2 regions of the Brevibacillus sp. AG genome follow, and region 2 is predicted to be linked to the other one. Evidence: predicted binding sites of a transcription regulator. Region 2 holds the regulator's gene; the other holds the start of a gene.
The links. The regulator LexA, encoded in region 2, represses DNA repair genes until DNA is damaged. The targets are predictions, from matches to a motif close to CGAACATATGTTCG.
Positions count from the first base shown of each region.

Region 1: a site for LexA is predicted at 2,154-2,167, ahead of POF51_RS29610 (YolD-like family protein). Genes of this name have one in related genera too.

Region 1 covers NZ_JAQMYO010000018.1:20,745-28,659, forward strand. Annotated here, with positions in the region: gene POF51_RS29585 (hypothetical protein) at 1-195, shown strand, start outside; gene POF51_RS29590 (hypothetical protein) at 212-430, shown strand; gene POF51_RS29595 (AsnC family protein) at 1,104-1,406, opposite strand; gene POF51_RS29600 (hypothetical protein) at 1,403-1,606, opposite strand; gene POF51_RS29605 (hypothetical protein) at 1,649-1,918, opposite strand; gene POF51_RS29610 (YolD-like family protein) at 2,410-2,751, shown strand; partial or broken gene POF51_RS29615 (hypothetical protein) at 2,764-3,005, shown strand; gene POF51_RS29620 (DinB family protein) at 3,157-3,627, opposite strand; gene POF51_RS29625 (tetratricopeptide repeat protein) at 3,848-4,912, opposite strand; gene POF51_RS29630 (hypothetical protein) at 5,221-5,562, shown strand; gene POF51_RS29635 (hypothetical protein) at 5,596-6,321, shown strand; gene POF51_RS29640 (hypothetical protein) at 6,402-6,653, shown strand; gene POF51_RS29645 (hypothetical protein) at 6,865-7,068, shown strand; gene POF51_RS29650 (hypothetical protein) at 7,092-7,757, shown strand.
Region 2 covers NZ_JAQMYO010000001.1:84-7,998, forward strand. Annotated here, with positions in the region: gene POF51_RS00005 (glycosyl hydrolase family 18 protein) at 1-1,034, shown strand, start outside; partial or broken gene POF51_RS32140 (hypothetical protein) at 995-1,204, opposite strand; gene POF51_RS00010 (DUF4269 domain-containing protein) at 1,367-1,942, opposite strand; gene POF51_RS00015 (DUF456 domain-containing protein) at 2,051-2,536, shown strand; gene lexA (transcriptional repressor LexA) at 2,587-3,210, opposite strand; gene yneA (cell division suppressor protein YneA) at 3,373-3,708, shown strand; gene POF51_RS00030 (DUF896 domain-containing protein) at 3,785-3,982, shown strand; gene crcB (fluoride efflux transporter CrcB) at 4,078-4,443, shown strand; gene POF51_RS00040 (HelD family protein) at 4,482-6,731, shown strand; gene POF51_RS00045 (HesB/IscA family protein) at 6,795-7,097, opposite strand; gene ltaE (low-specificity L-threonine aldolase) at 7,222-7,915, shown strand, end outside.

The DNA.
Region 1 (7,915 bases), on a different contig from region 2:
GTTGTAAATGGAGAAGGCTTTGAGAGTATTCCTTATATGCGTCATCAAAGAGTCATTTCTCCTGAAACCTTGGTATACCGGATTTTGCAGTGCTTAGCAGTTGAACCAATTAACTATGAAATGGAGTGTTCTCGATCTTGGTTAGAGAACTATAGAGCCAGTAAGCCATTTTTTGCATTTGCATATGTAGTGTAAAGGAGAACCAATCACCATGACAGTAATTTCAGCATTTGAATACGGAAAAAGAGCATTTGAGCAAGGGAAGCCTTGCGCTCCCGCTATGGATATAGAGTTTTTAGAAGTACACCTTAAAGAACATAAGGTAGGAGAGAGTATCAATCTACTTAAAGAATGGTCGAAAGGTTGGGCAAATGGATGGAACAGCGCGATAATACAGGCCACTCAGGATGCTTTGAAAGAAGACAAGTGAGATGAGGAGAAGAAACTTTACAATCGAAACTACGTCATGCAATATCCCTTACCAAATTGCTCCTATAATAATAACAAAACAAATACATTAGCATTTAATTGAGTTTAATTACTCAAAAAACACTTATTTGCATGGAGCAACAACCATTTCAACTAATGCGAAAGCCCTCTTTCGGATTTTGGGTCCGGGGAGGGCTATTTTTATTCGTCGGGAACTTCCCAACGCACTAAGGTCCAACCTTTCCAGCTACTAACTTGCCGTTTTGTCTTTCCCTCCATACATCGTTTAATTTGCATTAATCCGCTGCGAGCTTGTGCCACTGTACCCGGAAGGAAGTCTATATGTTCGCGTATCCACAGAGAGAGATTACGAACCGTATACGTCACACCCTCTGGTGACCGAATCACCCAAATTAATGCATTACGATGTGTCTCAAATGGTCCAGCAATAGTACTTTTTTGCGCCGCGACAGTACCTTTTTTGAGGTTGTCAGTTTGTCCGAGTCTGGAAAGGTTAGTTTTCTTCTCGGCGCTCCATCGACGAGGTAGACCGGTGTTCGCCCGCCTTGCTCGTTCGATCTGACAGGACTTAGAACATGTTACTTTCTTCGAGCTAGGTGGGGTAGCAAACTCTGATCCACAAATTACGCAGTGCTTTGTGTTTCGCTTCCTATTCACTGTTTATCATCCAAAAGTAAGTGTCGTATCGTCTCGAAATGCCAGTAATCACGTCCGTTTTTACCCTGGCCATCAAATGGCGGAAGTGTTTCACGTTGAATACGCTGGGCGATAGCGGATCTGGAGACTCCTAGTGCTTTTGCAAGATCAGCCTGAGAGTATGTTCCAGTAATATCACCTGGACCGAATGCCCGTCCATCCGGGGAAACTAGCACCAGTTGGTTGTACGAGCTGGCAGAATGATCCGTCGTCAACCGCCAGCCTGCCCATATTCCTGTACCTTGCCACATATCGCTCATATCTGTACTTCTCCTTGCGCCTTCATGTATCCGTTATGGTTTTGCTTATACATTTCGTCCATCATTGCCGCAATCTGTTTAGAGCTCATGCCCATTGTATCCATAGAACTTACTTTTCCAATCAGAGCCTGAAAAGTCTGTGGGTACTTGCTAAGCTCACTGTGATTCCGGATACGGCTTACCATAGATTTACTCAACATGATCATCATCCTTTCAATCCCATCCGTTATTATGATTATTGGTTACTCTTGATCCATCATTTGGTTAAAGGCTGCAAGTTGGTTGTCGAATTTCGCTTGTTCCTTCGCAATTTCATTACGAGTCGCATCTCTTTCTCTTTCATCTGCAAGGATTTCATCTAGGATTTCTTTAGGTACTGGAAGAAACGCCGGTTTATTATTGAATACAAAACTTGCTCCGGCCATGCCTTGCACTTTATCAAAACGCGCAGCTATTTGTTGGCCATTAATGACAACGGCTACTATCCCGTTAACACCAGTTTCTTTTTTCATGCCATTAAGAAAAAGATTGTGTACGAAGTCAGATATAACAGCAGCTTTAGTACCTTTCGCTGTTACAAACTCGTATGTTTTCTCATCTTAATCGCTCCCATGTCTTTGTTATGTCTCTATCATACCAAAACATTAACAACTAGTTAACGGGAACGAATGCGAACGTAATGTAAAAAATCTGGAATAATGGAATGTTTTTACCTTGATTTCAGAACGAAAGTTCTCATATAATACAAGAACAAACGTTCTTATTCGAAGGAGGGATAGGTGTGTTGTCTGATATCGAACGATAGATTCTACGGGTGATCGGAAACTACTCGGCTGTGAAACCGAAACCTCCGAGTATTGATGTGATATGCGTAAAGACCGGACGAAGCCACGAAGACGTGATGTCGGTGCTTGAAGCATTAGCACGAGAAGAGTAGATCGAGTGGCGGAGATCCTGATAAGATGGAAGTATACGAAGCATGGGAGCGAAAGGGACGGTAATAATGGCAAAGAAAATCGATAACTTATTCGGATCATCAAGATTTGTATTACCGGAGCAACGCGAATTGTACCTTCAGATGAAAGAAGATGACAAACTCGTACCTATGCCTGTCATTGAACAAGACGAGCATGAATCATTTGACTATCGACTACGCGAAGCACAACAAAGCGAAAAAGCAGTTTCAATCACATGGTGGCAACATAAGAAAAACGAGCTAGGCACTATTTGCACTATGTGGGGAGCAGTACCAGGGATCAATGAGAATACAAGAAAAGTAAAGCTGCTTACGGTCGAAGATGTCCAATGGATTCCGATGGATACCATTATTGATGTTAGAAGCTAAGGGGGGATTTGAATGGCAAAGGCAACACCAAAGCGACCGACCCGCGATGAATTTGAGTTGGAGGAGTTGGGCGCTCAACTCATTGAAGCTAAAGATGATGGTGACGAAAGGGCGTTGACTGTTTGGGGAATGCCTGAGAAAGTGCGCGGACGGATCACTGTACTTGACTCACGTACAAGGCTAGTTCATATAGACGAAACGGAACAACACGGAAAATACCATTCTTGGACATTATGAAGGTGAGTTACGAATAGAGGTACATAAGAAGATCGAGGATATGGTAAGGCGATGTAAACTATCCTGCCCAATAGCTTATTGAGGCTGCCGGATCACAATACCGACAGCCTCTGATGTATTTACTATGTAATTGATTCCCGTTAGTTTAATCACAACTACTATTTAGCGCTATAGCCTATCCTCCCGATATGCCTGCCTTACCCGCTCGATCTGGGCAAGGTGGTCACGGACATGCTGGACGCGCGATTGCAGCAGCTCTTTGAACATGTACCTCGCTCCATCGGGATATACCCCGACCCGATCAATCTGCTCGGGAGTCAGATTTTCCAGAAGCGGCTGCATGCTGGCCCGCAGCATTTGGAACAGGAGCAGATGCTGCTCGCGGTCCAAATGTTCGTATCCCAGGTTGTCCGCCCAAGCTTTCTGATCAAATGATAGCAGAAGCGGTTCTTCCTCCGCCAAGACTTTTCTCATTCGATGTGTCGACAGGATTTCGCTATCCGTCACATGGATCACAATCTGATGGATACTCCATTTGTCCGGTGCAGGTTGGAAACGCAGCTCTTCCTCAGACAATCCTTCCACGGCTTCTCTCAACAGCGCATAGTCTTGGCTGTACTCCTCGATCAACTTTTCCATCCGATCTTCTCCTTCAGCATTATTCGTGTGGCAGGGAACATTCGATAATATTATTCTTCGTTATAGAATAAATGTCTTCTTCTTTTTTACCAATAATAAGTCACTCTAAAGTGATTTCTTCGGAGAATCCTTAAATGTTTATTCCACTACTGGAACTTTAAAAATTAAGCAAAAAAAACTGATAGACACCCTGCTCCCGGATAAAAGATACTAGCTTTGATTAAAGGATTAAATTGATGTTATTACGGAAACTGATGGCATCGGCCAGCCATTTGTGATTGTTGTCTTGAAAATAAAGGAGTGCTTTTTCGAGTGTGAGGAGAGACTCTTCTATATTACCTTCGCTATAGTGAATCTTACTCAGTAAATAGTGTGCTTCACCACGTATCGTATCTTGACTATTTGTAAGTAAATCCATACATATCGTTTTGGCCAAATCATATTTGTTTGTTTTTAAGAACAAGATGATCTGTTCAACTTTTACTTTGTTAACTTGATCCGACATGTCATGAGCGACAAAGATATCCATAGCTTGTTCTAGGTTTTGATGGGATAGATAATAACGCATTAATTCTCGGTAGATGATACCAAGATAGGTACAGCATAGTCCTATGCGAGACAGATCACTTGATGCTGTAAAGAGGGCGTGTGCTTGGAGGTAGTGATTCTCTGCCTTCCCAAACTGTTTGGTACATATCAAGGAGTAACCAATCGCCATATGATAAGAGCCTTTATTTAATCCAGATCGATTTTGTTGGATCAGCTGCTCGATCTCATTAAAGAACTCTAAGGCTACACGATGTTGCCGCAACCGACCGTGCATGATTCCTAATGTGTACAGGACGGATATATGTATATTTCCACTGATTTCGTGTGTTTTAACTAGATGTAATGCCTCGTTAAGCAGTGGCTTTGCTTTTATGGGTTTACTTCTATAACAATAAAATGAACTTAGTGAAACCAACGAACGAATAAGTTGGAATGGATCAGAACCATGTCTATGGAGTTCTATACACTCTCGATACATGCTTTCAACGTTGATTGACTCCCCTAAAAAGTCTAGGCATTTTGCTTTGGCCCAAAGATATGTACCTCGATATTCTGCACTCTCTATGGATTCAATGGGAATCTTATTTACCCAAGCTAATGCATTATGCCATTCTTCGTTTTCCACTAATTCGATGAGAAGTCGCATTGCATTACTTAAATTGATTTGGACGTGGTCTTTCGTGAGGACCATGGTGGATGGAATATGTTGAGCTGGTGAGCTAGATGAGGAAGTCATGATTCAAATGAACCTCCAAAAAATGAGTATGAAGTGCATATATTATAATAACAAAATAGAAACAGTGCTATGGGTAAACTGTAAATATTATGAACATTAGCGTTTATTCTTTCTTTTAATAGTAAGGTTTGGATGATATAGTGGTTATAGTTCGGTTCTTGTTTTTTCATGATATTCAAATGTTTGCAAACCATCCGATCGTGATCGGAGCAATTGATAGAGGCCAGTTGGCTGCACACTTATCTTTTTTGGTGTGGGCTGACTAGGCCTTTTTTTGTTGCTCACATTTAGAAAGGAGATTGATTCAATTGAAATGGTTTCATGGAACTCAGATTGAATCATGTCAAAGCATTTTGAAGCACGGTTTTGTAACACATGATGGATCTTATGGGAAAGGTGTTTATGCGACCTCGTCACGGGAAGGGGCTTGTATATTCGGTTCAAGCATTTTGCAACTGGTCATTAGTGACGAATATGTTACCTACTTTAATTTCGAGGAAATGAAAGAAGAGCAGATTGACGATGATTTTTGGATAAATGAGGTGAATCAAATGGGGATTCAGGCAATTGCCATGAAATACATCTCTGGAGAGATAGAATTAATCATCTATGACCCTTCAATTATCCAAGAGGTGTCCATAATTAATTGAAAAAATGTTGAGGTGAGTAGGATGCAACTAAATATGGATACCCATTTTTCGAATAGGTTTTTACTTGAAGAAACAATAGGTGGTTCAATAAAAAATTACACTCATTGGAGATTGTTTGAGTACCTAGAGTTTCTAGGGTTACAACGATTAACAGCTACGATCGTGTATGAAGATGATTATTTATCTTTCACGTTACCAGTTGAATTTGGCGACCTACATTTTGCTCGTTTATCGGATAAGCCTCGGATTACGATGATTTCTTCTGATCACTCTTCCATTCGATTTTTACACACCCATAATCTACAGATTAGCGAAGAGAATGGCCTTCATTCTGCTCAATACTCTCGTATGAAATTTGGTAGAGGCAAAGATAATTCAAAAGAGGTTCTCGATTTCGTAGGAAGATCCAGGTTCTTCTTACAACAGTTCCACGTTTCTACTCGTGCAAATTTACCTGTTTTAAGTGGAAAAGAAGGCCAGGAAGAAGTATTTAGGAAGCTGGAAGAAACCACAATTCGATTAAAGGTTCGTTGTCCAGAAGATTGGATATATGAATGTAAAACAATTCCCATTCGGGTTGAATCGATCACGGTCATTGATGATTCCTTAACTTTAATAGGTGATTCGGGGGCCATGTTGAAAGTTCGTGGATTTCAAGGAATCCGTTTTAGCAGCTCTCTTATCTTTGATGTTTACAATTCAGATCAGGGATATGGACGAACCTTTCAGATAGGAAGATGCTTGAAAGATTTACTGTGAGAGAATAGAGGATTTGACAACAAATGTTTGGGAAGAAGTCCACTTTTGCGAAATAGTATCACAAAGAAATGAGGACTAATATGAATAGACTTAAAAAACTACTAGCCATTGCTGAAGAGATAGGAGTAAAAGCATCTATTAAAGAGATTGGCGGACAGTTTTACGCTAATATAAACGGCAAGTCATTTTTGGTCATCGGGTATTCCCATTTTCGAGATAAATGTGTGGAGCTGAAGGAATATGTCCCACCTAAAGCAATCGATCTAACGGTCAGAATTCTTCGAATAGAAGAAAGAGCCATGGAGCATATGGATAAATACAAAGAGGACTGACGCATATGCGCCAGTCCTTTATTAATTTCTATAATCAATACCTAGTAAATGAGTGGCGGAGAATTGATAACCCAATGGTATAATAGGGAATATCAGTAAATTATGGAGGCTTCCAGTTGGATCTAATGCTTTTGCTTCAGCAATCTCACTAGGAATCAACTTTTTTTGTCCCATATTGAGCAAGTACCTTATTGGTGAGGAGGCGCTGCTCGTGAATAAATCGTTTATCTTTGAAGTTGAATGGAAGCATGCGTATCAAATAAGAAACCAGCTTCTTGCCAATTCACTTCCATGTTTTATGGTTTCCACAAGTGAAGGTAAGGTTGAGTTTTCATTTCCTGATCTTCTTCATCGGCAGTACAATCAGGTCAGAAAGATATTTGGAGAGGACGGCCTTAAACGGAAAAGGAAATGAAATAGCCCGAGGGGGATCAATGAATGAATGAGATATGGAGCGACATCGCTGTAGAGGTATTCTCTGTTTCACTAGCTGCTTATGTTGCTTATCGTGTTGCTAAGTTAAATAACTCAGTTAGCGAGTATGAGAACACTATATCGTATCTTTCGCATTTTCTTGATGAGCTGGAGTATAATCAAAAGCTTCTAAATGAAATGAAAAATATGCTAAGAGATGGTCCCGCTATTGACAAAATTTTGGACCCAGCTGCTGTTATCTCTCAACATTTTCGTTTACAAGCGTGGGATGCGCTTGTAAGAGCTGGTTTACTACGTAATTTACCACTTCCACTTCAAATTGATCTAAATTACACCGATAGACATATTCGAGATGTCATCTGGACTGTTCAAACGAAGGCAGCGGGCTGGCAAAGGATCATTGAATGGAATAAGTACTATGATCAAAATGGTGTACCTCATCAAACACCGGTAAAAGATTATTTGCTTCAGGCAATCAATGATTGTAAGACAGCTAATACGAATGCTCAAACACATACTGAAGCAGCTATTAAAAAGGTCGAGGATTATTTAGAGGAATTGGAGCTTAATAAGAGCAGACAACTTCGTACTCATTTGAAAAGATATGCCAGAAAAATTCGGGGATCGGTTTTTAAAAAAAAGAAAGCTGAAGAAATCGAACATAATTGAATGGAGGCTACTACTGTACGCATGGAGAAGCTTCCGACACCGAATAGAGAACCTGCTAACCCATAATCAATTGCGTTGGCAGGTTTTTAAAATGAATTTTACCTTAATGTTTTAATGAAACAATCATCCGATTAAACAACATTACTCCAATTATCTAC
Region 2 (7,915 bases):
ATGTCAGAAAGGTTCAAAAGGTTTTTTTAATCACAACCACGCTAGCTTGTCTGTTCTTCGTTCCTGCTGCGAAATCGTATGCTGACTCTAAAATTATTCTTGGATATTATACTGGTGATTCTACAATAGAATTTCGCCAATTCCATACATACATGAATCAAATTTCTACTGATACGCTGAATACAGATAGTAACGGTAATATTGTAGGAAATGTACCAAAGCAAGCTGTCTCCTACGCAAATTCGGTAAACGTGTTACCATACGCTCTGGTGTCCAATTATGGAGCAAAAGGGTGGGATAGTAACATTGCACATCAAGTGCTCACTAATTCCAAAGCGAAAAACACCCTCATAAAAAATATGCTGTCTCTTGTGAAAAAAAATAAGTACAAAGGCATTAACATTGACTTCGAAGCTGTTTTGCCAAAGGACCGTACGGCATTGACTGCGTTCGTTAAAGAGGTTTCGAAAACGATGAAAGCCAACAACCTTCTAACGATGGTCTCCGTTCCAGCAAAATCCACAGACGATCCTTCAGATGACTGGACTGGAGCATACGATTATGAGGCACTAGGAAATGCTGCTGATTATATACAGGTAATGACTTATGATGAGCATGGGGTATGGAGTGATCCAGGTTCTGTAGCAAGTGCTCCGTGGATAGAATCTTCTCTCCAATTCTCAATTGATTATATTCCTTCCGAAAAGGTAATCATGGGTATTCCAGAATACGGAAATGATTGGAACTTATCTGATCCTACAAATAAAAGTAATTCTGTAGTAGAGTGGAAAAATATTTCGGAACTAATTGCCACGACTGGAGCAACACCAGTTAGGGATGAGGTTTCTGGTTCAATGTATTTCAATTACACGGATTCTGATGGATGTAAACATGTCGTATGGTATGAAGACGAAACAAGTATAAAAAATAAGACGCATTATACGCAAACATATGAGTTAGCTGGTGTATCGACATATGCGATCGGTATGGAAGATCAAAAATTCTGGGAAGCGATCTCTTCTGGTCTAAAATAAATCCATTTACTTACGTCGAATAAAACAAGAAGAAAAATGATGAACCAATTTCTTGCCTCTTGTTCACTGACTCCATGTATTTTTTGATAGGCGTGACAAAGAGTATTTTCTACATCCGTAGCCATTCGACTTCCATCCCCACATATATAAAGGTGGGCACCGTCATCTAGGTGAAGCTTAAAACAAGATAAACAATTTATAAAAATCCCGTATTTTTTATTGAATACGGGATTTTTATTTCCTGAATTTTAATAAGCTGGACCGATACCTTAACGAGACATTAAATGAAAAGCCTACATTCAAGCAGTAGAGATTGGCTCTTTGCTCGAAGATTATTCCTTTCGCAGCAGTTGAACTCTTTGTCGTAATTCCTGGTCTGTTAACGGCTCCAATTGCAACAAAGCCTCGTATGGATCATCACCCGGGATATGAAAGTATCGAGCAAATGCAGGCTCTGTCTTGATGCCGCTTTGCTTCAGAGTCCTGATATGTTTATACGCATCCAAGCCTCCTATGTCTAACAATCGTGCTTCGATGTCCATATGACGATAGGCGTTTTGCTTTTCGACAGCTACCTGTTGAGCAAACAATTCAAACCAAAAGCCAGCTGTGAAAAACGAGATAACGCACGTGGGAGTACTATTTACATCTAAGTGTGTCACTTCAAATCCGGGCAAGCAGCCAAATGCTGTACGAACAGCCTGCTCAAACTGCTCCAGATCATGACTCTCGCAAATAATATCCAGATCGCTTTGCACAACATCAATGTCCAATGGGATGGTTCCGGCAAGCACTGGGTGGTAATCGGATAGTACTTCCATGATGTTCGTCTGTTGAATCGCTTCCAACGCTGCTTTTTGGCGAATCGTCCCTCTGCCCAAGTAGGAGAGATCATGCCAATTTCTCATGAGACTACCTCCATGTCTGCTTTCTTTTAAAATAGTTTAGACAAAAGTGAATAAGTACGCAACGAAATCGATAATCACTCGTATACCTAAATGAAGGGAGTGTAGTAGATGGAAATATTTTTGTGGGTAGTGGTTGTGTTATTGTTCTTGCTAAGCATCGCAGGAATTTTCTTACCCGTTTTACCTGATACGATATTACTGTGGGCGGGCTTTTTGCTCTATCACTTTTTCATTGCAGATCCGGGAGCGGGATTGCCGGCATCCTTTTGGTGGGGAATGGTCGTTCTAAGCATTCTGCTTTACGGTGCTGACTTGCTGACAAATATGTACTTCGTAAAAAGGTACGGAGGGTCCAAATGGTCGTCCATCGCTGCTGCGATCGGTATTATCCTCGGGATTTTCGTTTTCCCACCGTTTGGTATGCTGATCTTGCCGTTCGTATTCGTCGTTCTTGTAGAGTTGATGGTACAGAAGCAGTCGATGGAGAGAGCAGTGAAAGCGGGCGTAGGCTCACTGATCGGATTTTTGGGTAGTGCAGTCGTAAAAGTCATCTTGCAAGTTACGATGATCATCTGGTTTTTTATCGCCAGATAATAGACAGAAAACAAAAAGGACAGCCTCGGCTGTCCTTTTTTACGTGGGAACTAGTGAATGAGTCGATAAACACCGATGACTTTACCGAGAATAGTGACATGCTCCAGGATGATCGGTTCCATCGTGGCATTTTCCGGTTGGAGACGGAAGTGATTCTTTTCTTTGAAAAATCTTTTAACGGTCGCTTCGTCTTCTTCTGTCATGGCTACGACGATGTCACCATTGTTGGCTACGTGCTGTTGGCGAACAATGACGTAGTCTCCGTCGAGAATCCCGGCATCAATCATACTGTTCCCGGAGACGCGCAGCATATAGACCTTGTCAGAAGTCACGATATTGTCTGGAAGCGGGAAGTACTCTTCTACATCCTCAATGGCAGTAATCGGTTGTCCAGCGGTTACTTTTCCGATTACTGGCACACGGACGACAGAGTCTTCGAAATTGTCTTGAAAACGATCTTCATCTGATAGCAATTCGATGGCACGAGGTTTGGTAGGATCTCGACGAATGAGGCCTTTTTTCTCTAAGCGTGCCAAATGCCCATGTACAGTTGAGCTGGAAGCTAGTCCAACTGCCTCCCCAATTTCACGTACAGATGGCGGATATCCTTTATCACGAACTTCCTTTCGTATGAACTCGATGATGGCTTGTTGTCTACTCGATAATTTTGACATAGAAAGACACCCCTGATTTCTCGAACATATTTTCCTATATTATACCATGGGAGCTTGCGTTCGACAAACATAAGTTCGATTCATCGTTGACATGAACATATGTTCTCATTTATTATGAGGCTACAAGTGATCAGAACGTATGTTTGCGAGGAGGCTATCATTATGAATTCATTGACAGTACGTAATCGTTTCGAGAAAAAAGAAGAACGTCGTGTTCGTTTTGGTATCACGAGAGGACAAGCTCTCTTGTTTCTTATTACATTTACTCTCTTTTTTTACCTGTTAACCGAACTAGTGTTTGCTTCTTCGCCAATGGAGGAGCCACAAGGCATAGAAGTAACTGTACAATCTGGAGATAGCCTATGGTCGTTAGCTGTTCAATACAATACAGATCAGATGGATGTTCGGGACTATATAATAGAAATTAAGGATGCGAACGGTTTAGAGAGCAACAGGATTTACCCAGGTCAGACTCTCATCCTTCCTGATACTCCGTAAGTGTTCGGCTGTCTTGCGGGATCATTCGAATGTGGTATAATGAAGCGGCACTACTACAGAGTGGGAGGAACCAGCAGTGGTATCTGACGCAGAAATTAAACGCATCAACGAATTGGTCAAAAAATCGCGCGAAGAAGGTTTGACCGAAGAGGAAAAGCTCGAACAAAAAGCATTGCGCCAAAAGTACATTGACGCCGTTAAGCTTTCATTGAGAGCAAATTTGGATTCCATCCGTTATGTGGAAGACCTTGAAGAAAATAAGCCAAAACAGTAAGATAACAATTACTGATACGACAGACATCCTCGCTTGACGCTAGGGTGTCTTTTTCTGTGACATACATAAGCTGTGATAGCCAGGGAGGGAAAGCGATGGCGTGGATAGCTGTGGCGGTTGGAGGAGCAGTTGGCTCTCTTTTGCGCTACCTATTGTCTTTGCTCGCGAATCAGCCGGGATGGCCGTGGGGAACCTGGATCGCCAATGTTTGTGGATCTTTGATCATCGGCATCTTGTTCGTGCTGGGGAAAGAACGTGGCTTTTTATCTCCGACACTCTACCTCTTATTTGCAACGGGGGTCATGGGAGGATTTACGACTTTCTCAAGCTTCTCCTTGGAAGTAGTCTCTTTTTGGGGAGAAGGCCAACTGTTACGTGGCACTTTGTACGCTCTGCTTAGTTTGGGAGTCGGTCTACTTTCTTGTGCGGTTGGAATATGGTTGGCCAGGCAATGGTCCTGAGTCGTTCAATGACACGATACATGTGAGGGGGAATGAATGTGAGTACACAGCATCGTGATTATGAATTGGAACAAAAAAAGCTGGATGAAACAATTTCAGCGATCGACGAAGAAATGGAGCAGCTTCGCAATGATATTCGCGAGGCAACAGATGATTATGTCAAACAGGTTGTTAACTATAAAAAGGCTAAGGAATTGAGCTACCTGGAAGATCAGGGTCGAGAGAAGCCATATTTCGGCAGAGTGGATTTCTTGAAAGATGAAATCTACGAGCTGGATGAGGTCTACATAGGAAAACGGGGAATTGTACGCAGCGATACGTTTGATTCTGTCGTCGTGGATTGGCGCGCGCCTATCGCCAGTCTTTATTATTCCGGTGAGAGCAAAGAAGCGTTTTACCGGATGGGACGCGAGATCGTGCGTGGTGAAGTTCGACTAAAGCGTAATTTTGCGATCGAAGACGGAAAGATCGTCGGCATCTATGATGGAGCGGTAAAAGAAACGATTAACCGCGAGATGGGGCATCCCGACGAATTTTTGCAAGAGGGCTTCATTGATGAATTCTTGGCAGCCAATCTGAATCAGGCAAACGATAGTAGGCTAAAAGACATCGTCGCTACGATTCAATCCGAGCAAAATGATATTATCCGAGCGGAAAAAGAACGGCCGATTGTTGTGCAAGGAGTAGCGGGGAGCGGAAAAACAACGATTGCTCTGCACCGACTCTCTTATTTGATTTATAACTACCAGGATTCCATGATGTCCAAAAAGTTCATGGTTTTTGCACCTAACCGGATGTTTCTTACCTATATATCCGAGGTTTTGCCTGAGCTGGGAGTCGATGATGTTCAACAGTCTACTTTTGTAGATTGGGCAGCGCGTCTTGTGAAGCCTCTGCTGCCAAAAGGATGGAGAATCGTGAGTCCTGATAAGCCTCTTCAATTGTTCTTCGAAGAGGGGCAGGATGAGCGCCAGCAAGAAATGACACGAAACAGGCTTCGCTTCAAAGGATCGCTCGCTTGTCGGGAGGCCCTGGAGCAATACATTCGGCATATCGTCGAAACAAGAATTCCTTTCAAGAAGCTCAGCTTTTTATACAACAAAACGAAGCAAGTATTTTCAATTCCGGGTGATTTTATTCGCCAATGCTTCTTGGAGCAATTCGCCAATATGCCGTATCATCGGCGGGTAGAAGCGCTTCGCAAGCATTTGAAACAAGAAATGAACAAGCAATTGTTTGCCCATTTGCGAGAGCGAAAAGTCGATTTGGACAAAGAAGGCTTGTACAAATTCGAGAAAATGCTGGAGCAGATACTAGATACGTACCTGACTTCGTTTCCGAGACTGGAAATCTTCGCAGCTTATCGCGAGTTGATTGCTGACGAGGAATTGCTGCGCAAGCTCGTACCTGCTGACATTTCAGACGAAGTTGTCCGTGATGTGACTCAGTCTAGCGCTGCATTGTTTGCAGAGGAGAGATTGGAGCCGGAAGATATCGCGCCATTGCTATACTTGCAGCATATTGTTGAAGGAATGAATAAGGCAGAGCATTTTGATCATACGGTCGTGGATGAAGCACAAGACTTGAGTGCGTTAGAAATAGCCGTCATTGCATTGGCAACTAAGCGAAACTCGCTAACGATCGTGGGAGATATTGCGCAAGGTATTCATAGCTACCGGGGGATTCATGCCTGGGAAGAGTTGACGAAGGGGATTTTTGCACAGCTATTTCCTTCCTATTATACGTTGTCACAAAGCTATCGTTCGACCATTGAGATCATGCGCTGTGCCAATGAAGTGTTGCGGCAAATTGATTTGCCCGAGACGGTATTGGCAAAACCGGTTTTGCGACATGGTGAAAAACCAATCATGGTCAAGGCTCGCTCACGAGCGCAACTGTGGGAGGACATCTCTTCGCGTGTGGTAGCCTACCAGTCGGAAGGCTTCAAAACGATTGCGATCGTAGCGAAAACTATTCAAGCGAGTAAAAAAGCACATAAAGGCCTGCAAGACAAAATAGCTGATTTAACCCTGTTAGGAACGAAAGATAACCAATTTCCGGGTGGCGTAACCATCATGCCTGCTTTCTTAACAAAAGGCTTGCAGTTTGATGTGGTCATTCTACTGGATGTAGACGCGTATCAAAATAATGAATGGGACGCAAAACTGTTGTATGTCGCGATGACACGTCCTGTCCATCGTCTTGTTATGACGCAGGTTGATGACGTATCTTCACCGTTGCTGAAAGATTTACCGACAGCGCTGTATAGTATGTCTACTGACGAATAAGATTCTCATCATCAAAGAAAACCCTCTGCCTGTAAAAAAGCAGAGGGTTTATCTGTATCATGCTTAGTGGTCGCCTGTGTTACCTTTGGAAGGGTTGGTAATAACAAAACCTTCTTGTGGCAAGAAAAGGTAATCAATGATGATGCCATCCAGCAATGGCTCATCCTTTTTCACAATCACATCGATCTCTTTGTCGGTCGAGATCACAACATCTTCTTCTGTTGGCTTGTCCAGAGCGAGTCCGTAGTGTGCATGATCACCGTGAGAGTGAGTAATATAAACGCGCAGTTTCAATTCTTTGTCTTCTTCTGCCTCGATGATTGGAGCCAATTGCTTGGCAGCGTTACGAGTGATTTTTAGTTTCACAGGTCAAATCCCCTAACTGTATGTAAGTTACCCCTCCATCTTAGCAAGAGGGAAAACAGGATGCAATGTTGAAAGTGTTACGATATGTCTAGAGAATGACAATACGGTGGAAGGAGAGTCATCTATGAAAATCGATTTGCGCAGCGATACCGTTACGAAACCAACCGAGGAGATGCTTCGAGCAATGGCGGAAGCGGAGGTTGGTGATGATGTTTATAGAGAGGACCCAACTGTCAATCGTTTAGAAGCGATCGCGGCTGAAATACTCGGAAAGGAAGCTGCTCTGTTCGTAACAAGTGGAACGCAAGGCAATCAGGTCGCTGTTTTGACGCATTGTGTTAACGGAGACGAGGTCATTGCGGAAGCGGATTCACACATTTTTTACTATGAGGGCGGCGCTATGTCGGCATTGGCTGGCGTACAAACAAGGACGCTGGTTGGAGAACGTGGTGCTCTACGTGCAGAAGATGTAGAGAGGGCGATTCGGGGCAACAATATCCATTTTCCTCGCACAAAATTGATCTGTCTCGAAAATACGCATAATCGCGCTGGCGGGGCGGTAATCTCTGTTGCGCAAATGAAGAGTGTCTATGATACAGCACAAAAACACGGTATTCCCGTTCATTTGGACGGTGCTCGTCTCTTCAATGCGGCTGTGGCTCAAGGTGTTGCAGTCAGTGAGCTAAGCGCTTTTGCCGATACCGTTCAGATTTGTTTGTCCAAAGGGCTGAGTGCTCCGGTGGGTTCCATTTTGGCTGGAGATCGTGCGTTTATCGAAGAAGCGAGATGGTGGAGAAAAAAAGTAGGAGGCGGGCTGC